2 regions of the Acuticoccus sediminis genome follow, and region 1 is predicted to be linked to the other one. Evidence: predicted binding sites of a transcription regulator. Region 1 holds the regulator's gene; the other holds the start of a gene.
The links. Region 1 encodes HrcA, which represses chaperone genes, less so after heat shock. Its sites were predicted from a motif close to GTTAGCACTCNCNNNNNGNGAGTGCTAAC; they were not measured.
Positions count from the first base shown of each region.

Region 1 (3,411 bases):
TCGTGGGCCGGCGCACGCGCATGGCGACGACGTACGGCGCCATCGGCTACCACCCCTCGCTCCTGCCGCGCCACCGCGGGCGCGACGCGGTGCGCTGGACGATCCACATGAAGGATCCCCTCGCCGGCGGGACGGTCTACTGGCTGTCGGAGCGGATGGACGGTGGGGACATCGCCGCGCAGGACTACGTCTTCGTCGCCCCCGGCGAGACGGTCGACAGTCTCTGGCGGGAGAAGCTCTTTCCGCTGGGGCTGACGCTTCTGGAGCGGACGGTGAAGGATATCGCCGCCGGCGTCATCCGCCGCGAGCCGCAGGACGAGACGTACGCGACCTGGGAGCCGTCCTGGGAGCGCCCGCCGGCGAACCGTCCGGAGCTCGACCTCATCGGCACGCTGCCGAGCGGCACGCGCGTCTCGCGCAAGGCCGCCCGCAGCTAGCGCGGTCCGTCCTCCGGCGCGCCGGGCGCTCTGCAAGCGGCCGTGCAGACATGCGATCACGCGCCGGCGCACGAAGCGCCAGCGTCGTCGGAACTGTCAGGATGGAGACCGGTCCTAGAAGGGCAGACCGGGGGAGAGCGTGGCGTGCCAGGCGTCGAGGATCGGGAGCTGGGACTGCGAGTAGGTCTGCTCGTTCTCGATCTTCTGGTACGACGGAACCTTGACACCACCTGCGGCAAAGCTGGGCGAGACGGGGACCGCCCGGCCGCGGAACATCGCCACACCCGGCAGGTTAGGCCCATAGGGACCGACGTAGCCCGACCCGCCGGCGCCGTCCCCATAGGGTCGCACCGTGATCGAGGTCTGCGCCGATGCCGTGCCAACGGCTCCCAAGACCAGAAGCGCTGCCAGAATGGTTCTCATCGTTCCGTCCTCCGGCGGCTCATCCGCCTGCTTTTCGTCCATGGCCGCCCACCGGCGCAAACCTAGCGCGATGCCCCGCCGGGCCTCCGACGCCATACTGACACGCAATACCCATAACCCAGATGGCGCATCAAAGCGAATAAACTCGCAAGCCTGCCCATGGGTTGCTTGTCACTTGATTAATCGCGAAACCACCTGCGCCGTGTAGTCCACCGCGGGGATGATCTTGGCGTAGTTGAGACGCGTCGGGCCAATGATTCCAAGGACTCCGACCGTCCGGTGGTTCGGATCGCGGTATGGCGACATGATCAGGGACGACCCCGAGAGTGAAAACAGCTTGTTCTCGGAGCCGATGAAGATCCGCACGCCTTCGCCGTCCTCCGTCAGCGAGAGGAGCTGCATAAGCTCGCGCTTGGTCTCCAGATCGTCCAGGAGCTGCCGCACGCGGTCGAGGTCCTCGCGCACGCCGACGTTCTGCAGGAGGTTCGCCCGGCCGTGGACGATGAGCGAGCCGGTGTCCTTCGCCGACGCGTCCGACCATGACGCGATGCCCTGCTCGATCAGCTTCGACGTCAGCCGGTCGAGCTGCTCGCGTTCCTCCTCCGCCCGCAGTGCGATGATCGACCGCGCCTCGCTGACCGTGGCGCCGCGGATGTGGGCGTTGAGGTAGTTCGACGCCTCCTGGAGGGCCGAGGGCGGCAGGCCGGGCGGCAGGTCCATGATGCGGTTTTCGACCGACCCGTCGTCGGAGACGAGCACCACCAGCGCCTTGCCCGGGTCGAGGGACACGAACTCGATGTGCTTCAGCCGCAGGTCGTGGGTGGCGGTCAGGACGACGCCCGCCCCGCTCGACAGGCCGGAGAGGACCTGCGAGGCGCGGGTCAGCGCCGTGTCCACCGCGTCGGCGCCCTGCGCGACGGCCTCGATTCCCGAACGTTCCTCGGCCGACAGCTCGCCCACCGACAGAAGCGCATCGACGAAGAAGCGCAGGCCACGGTCGGTCGGGAGGCGCCCCGCGGAGGTGTGCGGCGCGAAGATCAGGCCGAGGTGTTCGAGGTCGCTCATCACGTTGCGCACGGACGCCGGCGACAGCTTGTGCGGCAGGTTGCGGGAGATCGAGCGCGAGCCGATCGGCTCGCCGGTGGCGAGATAGGCTTCGACGATCTGGCGAAAGATGTCGCGCGAGCGCTCGTCGAGCTCGATTGCTTCGCCTGTCACGTCCACCAAGTTCATCGCGAGTCGGCCTCCTGCCTCGGGACTATCGCGGTCGCATTTAATATGCCAACGGAAGCCCCGACATGGGACAAAGGATATGATATGCGACACGATGGCCGCCGAAGCGACGAGATGCGCGCCATTTCCATGGAGCGTGCGGTCTCGCGGCACGCTGAAGGCTCGTGCCTCGTGAAATTCGGCGACACTCACGTCCTCTGCACGGCCTCGCTCGAGGAGCGGGTTCCGCCCTGGCTGCGGGGTGGCGGCGAGGGCTGGGTCACCGCCGAATATGGGATGCTCCCCCGCGCCACGAAAGAGAGGATGCGTCGCGAAGCCTCGGCTGGCAAGCAGTCCGGCCGCACGCAGGAGATTCAGCGCCTGATCGGCCGCTCGCTGCGCGCCGTGGTCGATCGGGCCGCGCTCGGTGAGCGGCAGATCTCCGTCGACTGCGACGTCATCCAGGCCGACGGCGGCACCCGCACCGCGGCGATCACGGGCGCCTGGGTCGCCCTGTCGGACTGCATGACGTACATGATGTCCGCCGGGATGATCACGGCCAACCCGCTGACCGACCACGTCGCGGCGATCTCCTGCGGCATCGTCGACGGCGCACCGGTGCTCGACCTCGACTACATCGAGGATTCCTCGGCGCATACGGACGCGAACTTCGTGATGACCGGGTCCGGCGGCATCGTCGAGGTGCAGGGCACCGCCGAGGGCGCCCCCTTCTCGCGGGACGAGCTGACCGCGCTCCTCGACCTCGCCTCGGGCGGCATCTCGCGCCTCGTCGACCTGCAGAAGCTCACCGTGGCATGAGCCTGCTGGACGACATCGGCCCCCGCCTCGTCCTCGCGAGCCACAACAAGGGCAAGCTCGCCGAGTTCAACACGCTGCTGGCGCCGCTCGGCATCGAGGTGGTGTCCGCCGGCGCGCTCGGCCTGCCGGAGCCGGACGAGACCGGGACCACCTTCGAGGCCAACGCCGCGCTGAAGGCGGAAGCGGCGACGGCGGCGACGGGGCTTCCCGCCCTCGCCGACGACTCCGGCCTCACCGTCGACGCGCTCGGCGGCGACCCGGGGATCTACTCGGCCCGCTGGGCCGGTCCCGGCAAGGACTTCGGCCACGCCATGCAGCGCGTGCTGGACGGCCTCGAGGCCGCCGGCGCCACGGCGGCGGAGCGGCGTCGCGGCGCGTTCGTCGCGGTCCTGGCGCTGTCGCTCCCCGACCGCCCGACGACCTTCGTCGAGGGGCGCTGCGAGGGGATCCTCGCCGCCGCGCCGCGCGGTGCCAACGGCTTCGGCTACGACCCCCTGTTCGTGCCCGACGACGGGGACGG
Region 1 is NZ_QHHQ01000001.1:641,703-645,113, reverse strand. It holds gene DLJ53_RS02800 (formyltransferase family protein) at 1-437, shown strand, start outside; gene DLJ53_RS02795 (hypothetical protein) at 552-860, opposite strand; gene hrcA (heat-inducible transcriptional repressor HrcA) at 1,032-2,093, opposite strand; gene rph (ribonuclease PH) at 2,178-2,891, shown strand; gene rdgB (RdgB/HAM1 family non-canonical purine NTP pyrophosphatase) at 2,888-3,411, shown strand, end outside.

Region 2 (3,411 bases), 1.0 Mb from region 1:
CTGCGCCGCGCCGCCGGGCCATGTCCCTCCGAAGACGTCGGAGCCGCGCGGTCGGGCGCCCTGGGGCGACCGACCACCGTCCGGAGACGGGCGGCTCGGTTGACGTCTTAGAAGTCCATGCCGCCCATGCCGCCCATGCCGCCGCCGGCCGGCATCGCGGGGCCGTCCTTCTTCGGGGCCTCGGCGATCATGGCCTCGGTCGTCACGAGCAGGGAGGCGATGGAGGCCGCGTCCTGCAGGGCCGAACGGGTCACCTTCGTCGGGTCGATGATGCCCTTCTCGATCATGTTGCCGTACTCCTCGGTCTGGGCGTCGAAGCCGAAGTCCGAGTTGTCGTTCTCGAGAATCTTGCCGACCACGATCGAGCCCTCGACGCCGGAGTTCTCGGCGATCTGGCGGATCGGGGACTCGAGGGCGCGCAGCACGATCTTGATGCCGGCCGCGACGTCCGGGTTGTCGGAGGAGAGCTTCGCGACGGCGACCTTGGCGCGCAGGAGCGCAACACCACCGCCCGGGACGATGCCTTCCTCGACGGCCGCGCGGGTCGCGTTGAGGGCGTCGTCGACGCGGTCCTTCTTCTCCTTCACCTCGACCTCGGTGGCACCACCGACGCGGATGACGGCCACACCGCCGGCGAGCTTCGCGAGGCGCTCCTGGAGCTTCTCACGGTCGTAGTCGGAGGTGGTCTCTTCGATCTGCTGCTTGATCTGAGCAACGCGACCCTTGATGTCCTCGGCGTCGCCCGAGCCGTCGACGATCGTGGTCTCGTCCTTGTTGATCGTGACCTTCTTGGCGCGGCCGAGCATGTCCACGGACACGTTCTCGAGCTTGATGCCGAGGTCCTCGGAGATCACCTGGCCGTTGGTCAGGATCGCGATGTCCTGCAGCATGGCCTTGCGACGGTCACCGAAGCCCGGAGCCTTGACGGCCGCGACCTTCAGGCCACCGCGGAGCTTGTTGACGACGAGCGTGGCCAGAGCCTCGCCCTCGACGTCCTCGGCGATGATCAGGAGCGGACGGCCGGACTGGACGACGGCCTCGAGGATCGGAAGCATCGCCTGGAGGTTGGAGAGCTTCTTCTCGAAGATGAGGATGTAGGGATCCTCGAGCTCGACCGTCATCTTCTCGGCGTTGGTGACGAAGTACGGCGAGATGTAGCCGCGGTCGAACTGCATGCCCTCGACGACCTCGAGCTCGGTCTCGAGCGACTTGGCCTCTTCGACGGTGATGACACCCTCGTTGCCGACCTTCTGCATGGCGTGGGCGATCATGTCGCCGACTTCCTTGTCGCCATTGGCAGAGATCGTGCCGACCTGCGCAACCTCGTCGGAGGTGTTGATGGTGCGCGAGCGGGAGGTGAGGTCCTTGATGGCCTCGGCGACGGCGAGGTCGATGCCGCGCTTCAGGTCCATCGGGTTCATGCCGGCGGCAACCGACTTGGCGCCTTCGCGGACGATCGACTGGGCGAGAACGGTCGCGGTGGTGGTGCCGTCACCGGCGAGGTCGTTGGTCTTCGAGGCGACCTCGCGGACCATCTGCGCGCCCATGTTCTCGAACTTGTCCTCAAGCTCGATTTCCTTGGCGACGGTCACGCCGTCCTTCGTGATGCGCGGGGCACCGAAGGACTTCTCGATGACGACGTTGCGGCCCTTCGGACCGAGCGTCACCTTCACGGCATCGGCGAGAATATCGACACCGCGCAGCATCTTGTTGCGCGCTTCGGCCGAGAACTTGACTTCCTTAGCAGCCATTGTGGGGCTCCCTGAAAAACTGGTCTGATGCGCGGTGGATTACGCGGAGACGGAGACGCCTTCGACGACGCCCATGATGTCGCTCTCCTTCATGATGAGGAGATCTTCGCCGTCGAGCTTCACTTCGGTGCCCGACCACTTGCCGAACAGGACGCGATCGCCAGCCTTGACGTCGAGCGTGACCAGCTCGCCCTTCTCGTTACGGGCGCCGGGGCCGACGGCGACGACTTCGCCTTCCTGCGGCTTCTCCTTGGCGGTGTCCGGGATGATGATCCCGCCCTTGGTCTTCGTGTCGGACTCGATGCGACGCACGACGACGCGGTCGTGCAGCGGACGGAAGTTCATATCTGTCCTCATGACAAAAGGGGCGAAACTGCCCGGTCTCTGAGTGCTTCCCGCTGTTGGCACTCGACCGAGGTGAGTGCCAAGCGTTGTCGCGGAGATATGATGTGGTCCCGTGGGTGTCAACGCGGGAATGTGACGGGCGTCACATTTTTTCGGCCTCTACATGGAGGTTCCGGCGCTCCCGATCAACGCCCGGCGGCCGCACGCGGGAGACAGGATCCGGCAATCCTCATACCGTATTACCGCACGGTCCGGAATCCGATTGGGTCTGATGAACCGATGTCTCAAAATTCACGCGGCCAGGCGAACCGCCGGTTTCTGAACAACCTTGCGCTTCTGCCGAAGGTCGTGCTGGGCTTTTCCGTCGTCGTCGCGACGCACGCGGCGCTCAGCCTCACCTATTACTTCATGAGTGCGGACGTTGGCGCCGCGATCAGCGACCCCGGAACCAGCCGCGCGGCGCTGGCGGCGATGGTGGAGGGGCAGGGCGCGACCATCCTATGGGCCGCGCTGGGACTGATCGCACTTTGCGTCGCCACGACCGTCGTCATCCTGCGCGGGACGATCGTGCCGATGCGGGCGCTGACCCTCGCGATGGAGAAGGTGTCGAACGCCGACACGAACTTCGTCGTGCGGGCCGAGAACGGGACCGACGCGGTGGGCCGCATGTGGGAGGCGCTGGGCAAGGTCCGTCAGCGGACCGAGGTCGCCTTCGCCCGCGAGCAGATGATCGAGCAGTTCCCGGTCCCGGTGCTGGTCGCCGACCCGCAGAACGGCTTCCGCATCAACTTCTGCAACACGGCCGCGCGAACGGCGCTCGTCGCCATGTCGGAGGAGCTGCCGTGCCGGCCGGACGACATCGTCGGCCAGTCGATGGACATCTTCCACAAGCAGCCGGGCGCGATCCAGAACCTCCTGTCCGACCCCCGGCGGCTGCCGTGGACAGCCAACGTGAACTTCAACGGCCGCGAGCACCTCGACCTTCGCCTCACGGCGCTCCACGACACCAACGGCGCCTATGTCGGGGCGATGCTGGTCTGGCGGAACATCACCTCGCAGGTCCGCAGCACGAAGATCTTCGAGGAGAACGTCGCCAAGACGATCGCCGAGCTCGGCTCGGCCAGCGCCTCGATGACGGATCAGCTCGGCGCGGTGACAGGGCTGGTCGCGCAGATCCAGCGGAAGGTGACCGAGGGATCCTCCGCCACCAGCGACGCGACGAGCAGCGTCCAGTCCGTGGCGCAGGCCGCCGGCGACCTCGGCGTGCTGGTGGGGTCGATCGGCCAGCGTGTCGCGGCGGCGAACCAGCACGTCA
Region 2 is NZ_QHHQ01000001.1:1,666,226-1,669,636, forward strand. It holds gene groL (chaperonin GroEL) at 108-1,751, opposite strand; gene groES (co-chaperone GroES) at 1,791-2,096, opposite strand; gene DLJ53_RS07300 (methyl-accepting chemotaxis protein) at 2,376-3,411, shown strand, end outside.
Region 2: groES (co-chaperone GroES) is a predicted target of HrcA. The motif match lies at 2,152-2,180, and genes of this name have one in related genera.